Regions from separate parts of the Teredinibacter purpureus genome, predicted to be linked through region 1. Evidence: predicted binding sites of a transcription regulator. Region 1 holds the regulator's gene; the other holds the start of a gene.
What was found. The regulator sigma-54, encoded in region 1, starts transcription at its own class of promoters, with help from an activator protein. The targets are predictions, from matches to a motif close to TGGCACANNNNTTGCNNT.

Region 1 (3,547 bases):
TGTCTATACAGGTGAAACCTTCATCTTCCAGTAGGTGGAGAGCGGAGGTTTTACCTGAGCCTGATCGACCACTGATGATAAGCAAGTGCATGTGCGGGTATCGCCTTATCTAGTGGGTTATGAACATGATAAGAAAGGGCTATGGGACATTAGTCTTTATTGACTATAGCCAATTTTTTGATATCAGTTTACACCAGCTGCAATACGAAATAGTTCGTGATTGTTGGGACAAGCTCTCAACTCTTCGACATAGCTGGGGTTTTGTAACGCTTCCGCTAGTGTTGCGAGGGCCTGCAGGTGGCTGTCTTCTGCGTCTTCTGGCACTAGCATGGCAAACACTAGATCGATGGGTTCGCCATCAACGGCATCGAAATCTATTGGGGTGTCGAGTGTTAGGCAGGCGCATAGCGTTTCGCCCTTAGTGGCAAAGCGGCAGTGTGGAATGGCGATGCCTTGGCCTATACCGGTTGAGCCCAAGCGTTCGCGCCCCACAAGGTTTTGAAACAGTGCGGTGGCGTCACCTTCGGGCAATGAGTCTGCAAAAATGGTCGCCAAGCTTTCAAGGAGGCGTTTTTTGCTGGCGCCGGTGATATGGGCTTTGCAGCGGTCTTCAGTAAGAATGGAAGAAATTTGCATGAGGTTAAGTTGTTACTAATCCTTTCGGTGGCCTGTGGCTGGGTTAAAAGGCCTATAAAGAGCGGTGCTCTTATGTGTTATTACCCAGCGATTTGGCGCGCATTCTACCAGTATTGTTGCGTGATCCAAGTGTGGAATAGGAATGTAGTTAAAAAAAGTTTCTATTAAGAAAGATAGCGTGTTTTAAACTAGTCGTTTACGTTCGTTTGAGGGAGGGATATGCAGCGATTCTCGGTATTTGGCGATGGTTCTACGCGCCACTTTGATACCTTGTTCGGCGAGTAAGCCGGTAATTTTTGAGTCGCTGAGCGGCTTGCGTTGGTTTTCGGCGGCAACGAGCTTTTTAATGATCGCGCGAATGGCGGTAGATGAGCATTCTCCACCTGTGTCTGTGGCCACGTGGCTCGAAAAGAAGTATTTCAGTTCGAATATACCTTGAGGGGTATGCATATACTTTTGAGTGGTGACACGGGAAATGGTCGACTCGTGCATTTCGACTATTTCTGCGACATCGTGCAACACCATGGGCTTCATGGCTTCTGGCCCATAGTCTAAAAAGCCTTGTTGTTTTTCAACGATACACGTGGAGACCTTTAATAGCGTTTCATTACGGCTTTGTAGGCTTTTGAGAAACCAGCGAGCTTCTTGAAGGTTGTCGCGCAAGAAGGTGTTATCGGAGCTGGAATCTGCTCGTTTCACTAGTGAGGCGTAGCCTGAGTTTATCCGCAGCTTTGGCGCGATATCGGGATTTAATTGGACTTGCCAGCGATTGTTAACTTTGGCAACAAAAACATCGGGTACAACATATTCTGTTTCGTCTGCCCCTATGGATTCGCCGGGGCGAGGGTTCAGGCTCTGAATAACACTGATAACCGATTGGAGCTCGGGCTCCTTTATACGCAGTTTACGCATGAGTTGCTTGAAGTCACGGCTACCCAGTACGTCGAGATAGTCGCGTACTAAGGTTTTGGCTTGCGCTAGGTTGGGGGTATCGTCACTGAGTTGATTCAGCTGAATAAGTAAGCATTCACGTACGTCCTGGCTCAGAACGCCTGGCGGGTCAAACTGCTGTATACGGTGCAGTACGGCGAGAACTTCGTCCATTTCAAGTTCTTCGTGTTGAACCTGTAAACCTGAAAAAATCTCGTCTAATGACAGGCCCAGTATGCCGTTGGGAGCGACGGCGTCTATAAGGGTTTCCGCAATTTCGTTGTCGAGCGCAGACATCGGCGTTAAATTAAGTTGCCAGCTGAGGTGGTCTTGCAGGCTTTCTGAGGTGCCGCGACGAGATTCAAAGTCGTAGTCATCGCCTTCGGGTTTTGAGAGGCCAGAGCCACTTGAAGACGGTTCGTATATGTCGTCCCAACTCGTGTCTACGGCAAGGTCGGTAGGAATGTTGTCGTCATTCCAGTCGCTATCGGGCTGGTCGGGAGCTTCGTTGCTCGTATCACTCGTACTGCTCGTGTTTTCACTACCGTTTAAGGCAGGGTTTTCGCTTTCTTGAGCGGGCGGTTCGCTCTGCTGGGTATTTTCAGTATTGGCGGGAGCGGGTTCATCTATGTCGTCAGATGTTTCGAGCATTGGATTGGAATCCAGTGCTTCTTGAATTTCGGCTTGCAAATCCAGAGTCGAGAGTTGCAGGAGGCGTATTGCCTGTTGCAACTGAGGAGTCATGGTGAGTTGTTGGCCCAGCTTAAGCTGGAGGGTTTGCTTCATAAGGCGATGGCTGATGTCACGACGAGAGTTTGATCAGGCGCCAACCCAAAAGCGGGTGAAAACTAAGCTTGGGGTTGGGGCGTTATGTGTGTAAATCGCCTTTAGTTTAGTCGCGCTGGCGGCCACAAGCAATGCTTTTAAGTGCTTTTGTTAGCAAAGAATGTGCCGCTGTGGCGCAACTTTTTTGTGAGTTGTCAAGCATGAATTGTGTCAAAGAGTAAAGTGTTTGCCAAGGTATACTTCGCGCACTTTTTGGTTATTAAGAACATCATTGGAGGCGCCTTCGGCGATGATATGCCCTTCCGATACGATATAGGCTTTCTCGCAGATATCGAGTGTTTCGCGCACATTGTGGTCCGTTATTAAAACACCGATACCGCGTTGTTTTAAGTGTTGAACAATTTCTTTGATGTCGCTAACTGAAATAGGGTCAACGCCCGCGAAGGGTTCGTCCAGCAATATAAATTGTGGCTCTGTGGCGAGTGCGCGCGCTATTTCAACTCGCCGCCTCTCTCCGCCCGAGAGCGCCATCCCCAAGCTATCGCGAATATGCTGTATGTGAAACTCGTTTAAGAGTTTTTCCATGGCTGCGGTGCGGTCTTTTCGGCGTAAGTCTTTGCGCGTTTCTAGAATGGCCATAATGTTGTCGGCAACGGTTAGCTTGCGAAAAACCGACGCTTCTTGTGGCAAGTAACCCAAACCTTCCCGTGCTCGTTCGTGCATGGAGTAGTGAGTAACATCTTTTTCGCCAATGGAGATTGAGCCTCGATCGGCCTTTACTATGCCCGCAATCATGTAGAAACAGGTGGTTTTACCTGCGCCATTGGGGCCAAGGAGCCCAACAATTTGGCCGTCGTCAACTGAAATGGACACGTCGATAACGACTTTGCGGCCTTTATAGCTTTTTGCCAAATGTTGTGCAGAGAGTGTAGGCATGGGGTTTGTTGGGTGCTCGTTAGGGTTCGACCAGTTCTTCAGTCGATAAGGCTTTAGGGGGGATGACCATTCGTACGCGACGATCGCTGGTGGTCGAGTTTGTATTGCCACCGGCTTTAACCACGGCTTTTTTGACATCGTATTCAATGCGGTTGCCGCTCAAACTTGTCCCTTCTTGTTTAAAGGCCGCATTGTCGATTAGAAATAAGGTCTCGTCGGTAATGCGATACTCTAAACGGTTCGCTTGAGCGGTGACCGG
Region 2 (3,547 bases), 110 kb from region 1:
AATAAAAGCGAACGTATTTTATTATAGGTACCGAGAAACCCTATAAATTATCGTGCTAATACCTAGCGTGCTGCCTTGGCTATGGCATTAATGGACACACTGTTTCAGTGTTAGGTATTACGAAAATAAAATTAATTTTTTAACCGTTTAAACATTAATGCGCAGTGATTGTCACAGCGCTGATTATTGTAGAGTGTAAATTTGAGGGAATAATGTTGGATATAGAATGGTTGGTTTTATTTCTATTGCTCGGGTGCGTAGTCGGTTTTATGGCTGGCTTATTAGGGATTGGTGGCGGCGGTATTATGGTACCGCTATTAACGACACTATTTTTGGCGCAAGGGGTGCCGGTTGAAAAAGTTGTGCATTTGGCTTTGGGTACGTCAATGGCGTCTATCATATTCACCTCGCTTTCGAGTCTTCGTGCTCATCATGCAAAGCAAGCCGTGCGCTGGTTAATGGTTAAACGGTTAAGTGTAGGTATATTAATTGGCACCTTTGCGGCTACATTTGTTGTGGCAAAAATAGACGCGCTTTATCTCGCGCTTTTCTTTTCGGTCTTTATGGGCTGTGTCTCCATTCAACTTTTTCTTAACAGACACCCTAAGCCTGTTGACCATTCACCAGGCGGTAAAGAGTTTTTATGTGTAGGCGCTGGCATTGGCGCTGTATCGGCGTTGGTGTCTATTGGTGGTGGTTCTCTTACGGTTCCCTACCTTGTATGGCGAAATATCGATATTAAACACGCTATAGGAACATCGGCTGCAATAGGGCTACCTATTTCGTTGGCGGGTACTTTGGGTTATTTAGTGAACGGCTGGTCAACTACAACAGAAGAAGCTTATACCTACGGTTTTATTTATATGCCGGCGGTTGCGTTAATCTCGGTGGCTAGTGTGTTTATGGCGCCAATTGGAGCAACATTAGCGCATCGATTACCGGTGTTATGGCTGAAAAAGATTTTTTCAGGTTTGCTAATTTTACTCAGTATAAAAATGCTGCTGTCAGTCGTGTAGCGAAGTGTTAAACGCCGTCGTCGTAGCCCGCTGTTGCGATGATATCGTGGCATAAAGGTTATAAGACACCGCCTGTTGCAGCCGCGTTGGCGGGCCTCACCCTATAAACCCCTGCTTAACTTCAGTTATGTGGTGGTGGTCACGTTTTTATTTTTTGTTTTACTGTACAGAAAATTTTACACGTCTTTTTCTTGCTCTTCTAAAGTCTTGCAACGTTGTTTTTGTATGCAAATAATACATTAAGATCGTATTTTAGCCATTTTTCAGTCTGGTTAGGCTGTTTAACAGCCTAAAAAGTGGCGTGTAAAAAATTTTGACGAACTATTTTTTTTACACCTGTTAATGTGTCTTTGTACGATTTCTCTTAAATCTTATTAAAAACAATGGCTTACGGTTTTGGCATGGTACGTGCTTTGTCTAGCATAGGACAAACATGGAGAATCCAATGAACAGAATTATTTTTTTACTTGCCGCTTTATTTACCTACTCTGCAAACGCTGCCGTTATCACAGTTGAGGGAACCAACCAGAACGTCGGAAACTGTATTCCGTTTGGGTGTGCGGGCTCTTATGACCCGTTTATGACGAACGTGTACCGTGATCTTGACTCTTTCAGCTTGAATGCTGGCGATACTATTGCCTTCGACCTTTCTGGCGTAAACGATAGAGATATCATTTTTGATATCTATTTAGCGTCAACCGCAACTAACGGTGGAAATACCGCTGATGCGAACGGCTTTACTCAGGTTGTATCGGCTGGAAACGGTGGTCGTGGTACATCGGCACAAGGCGATTACGAATTGGTTTTTGATATCGATTCTTCTTGGGATTTCTTGGGCGGCGGTTTGATGATCGCATTTGCTCCTGCAGGCACAACAGCCTCCGACAATAGTTGGAGCACAGGTTTTTACGGTAACAGTAGCGCTAGTGGTACGCACGTTGGTCAGTTCTACTCCGGTAGTGTTGCTGGCGGCGGAAATTACCGAACGTCTATTATTCCTAACTTCCAAATTACAACCAACGCTGCAGCGGTTCCAGAGCCTGGTAGCCTTGCGTTGTTAGGCTTTGGCCTTGCTGGCCTAGGCTTTATGCGACGTAAAAAAGCAGCGTAGTTATGCGCTCTTTTTAAACTGCTCTTAGCGTTAAAAAAGCCGGCAATGTTGCCGGCTTTTTAGTGTGTAAAATTTGGGGTAAACCCTTTAGCCGTAGTTTGTATGGTTGCGTTATCGGCATTTTATTTATCGTTTAGGGCGAAGGGTATTTACCCTGATTATGGTAATTATAATGTCCACGTTAAATAATGAGTGATCTTGCTGGCGAGAAGGTTTAGATTGTTGTAGCTGGCCAAAACGATTAACGTAATCGTTCTCGTTGGCGGACAGGTTTGTTAGCAACGCTAGCACGACGTGTTCTGTATATGAGGCATTAAGGTCACTCGATTCTTTGCCGTTTGGGTTAGAGGAAAGGCCGAATGTCTACCCAAGTCTATCGAATCTTATTCAAGCTGAGTTGTCATCAGGGGGGCCCGTGGCAATCGTCAACGCTGTACGGGCGGTAGTAGTGAAATGATGAACGATGTGTTGTTGAATTTTAGCGCGGGTGCCATTGAGGTGGTAGTGCCGTTACTTATTTATCGTTTATACGCCAAGCGTAAAGAGACGCGGGTATTTCTGTTATCCGCAATAGGGGCTGTTATGCCGCTATTGTTGGTTCACAGCGCTGTGAGCCTATTGTTTATTGTCGGCCTTCATGCCGATATCATTTTCCCGTTTTATGCGCTTTGGGGTAAAAATATTGCGCTCTATTTGGGCTTGCTGCTGGTGGGTCTAGGTGTGGGTTTTGCCTTCTTTCGGCGAGCCAGTGCTATGCGCGCATTCTGGGTGGGCGCCATTGCCGCATCTTTAATCTGTACGGTGGTGCTGGCAGTGCAGGTGATAGTACGCTCCTAACCTGCACCGGTTTACACTCCTCAAGCCGGTTTCCTTGTGCTCTTGCCCCTTCCGTTTGGCGCTTTTACACTAATGGCGCACGAGTATTTAGTTTCGTTCCGGGTTAGTTTTTCAGCGTTACCTATCAAACGCTGTGCGCCTTTATCCCTCTGTTATACTTTCTCATTTCGATAGGCTTCAATGCCCTAACGCCAGATGAGATACGCCCTTGTTAAGCTATAGACACTCCTTTCACGCCGGTAATTTTGCGGACGTGATTAAGCATATTGTTCAAATTGAAATTCTCGATCATCTCTGTAAAAAAGATACGCCATTTGCCTATATCGATACGCATTCGGGGGCAGGCTTGTATGATTTACGCTCGGAGTCAGCCGCTAAGTTGGGTGAGTATCAAGATGGCGTTGCAAAATTATGGGCGCCGCGCCCCGATATCATATCTCGCTATCTTGATCTTATCGCCTCGTTTAATGCGAGTGATGCTATTCATCGGTACCCGGGTTCGCCACTTATTGCGCAGGCTATTATGCGCTCGCAAGATCGATCTTGGTTGTATGAGCTACATCCTCAAGATTTCAATACGCTC

Region 2: the regulator sigma-54 is predicted to act here: its motif matches at 1,414-1,431, upstream of H5647_RS22075 (PEP-CTERM sorting domain-containing protein).

What each region holds. Positions count from the first base shown of each region.
Region 1 is NZ_CP060092.1:1,492,571-1,496,117, forward strand. It holds gene rapZ (RNase adapter RapZ) at 1-91, opposite strand, end outside; gene H5647_RS06640 (PTS sugar transporter subunit IIA) at 184-636, opposite strand; gene H5647_RS06645 (RNA polymerase factor sigma-54) at 820-2,352, opposite strand; gene lptB (LPS export ABC transporter ATP-binding protein) at 2,563-3,288, opposite strand; gene lptA (lipopolysaccharide transport periplasmic protein LptA) at 3,308-3,547, opposite strand, start outside.
Region 2 is NZ_CP060092.1:1,378,257-1,381,803, forward strand. It holds gene H5647_RS06095 (sulfite exporter TauE/SafE family protein) at 213-1,016, shown strand; gene H5647_RS22075 (PEP-CTERM sorting domain-containing protein) at 1,462-2,127, shown strand; gene H5647_RS06105 (hypothetical protein) at 2,581-2,964, shown strand; gene H5647_RS06110 (23S rRNA (adenine(2030)-N(6))-methyltransferase RlmJ) at 3,173-3,547, shown strand, end outside.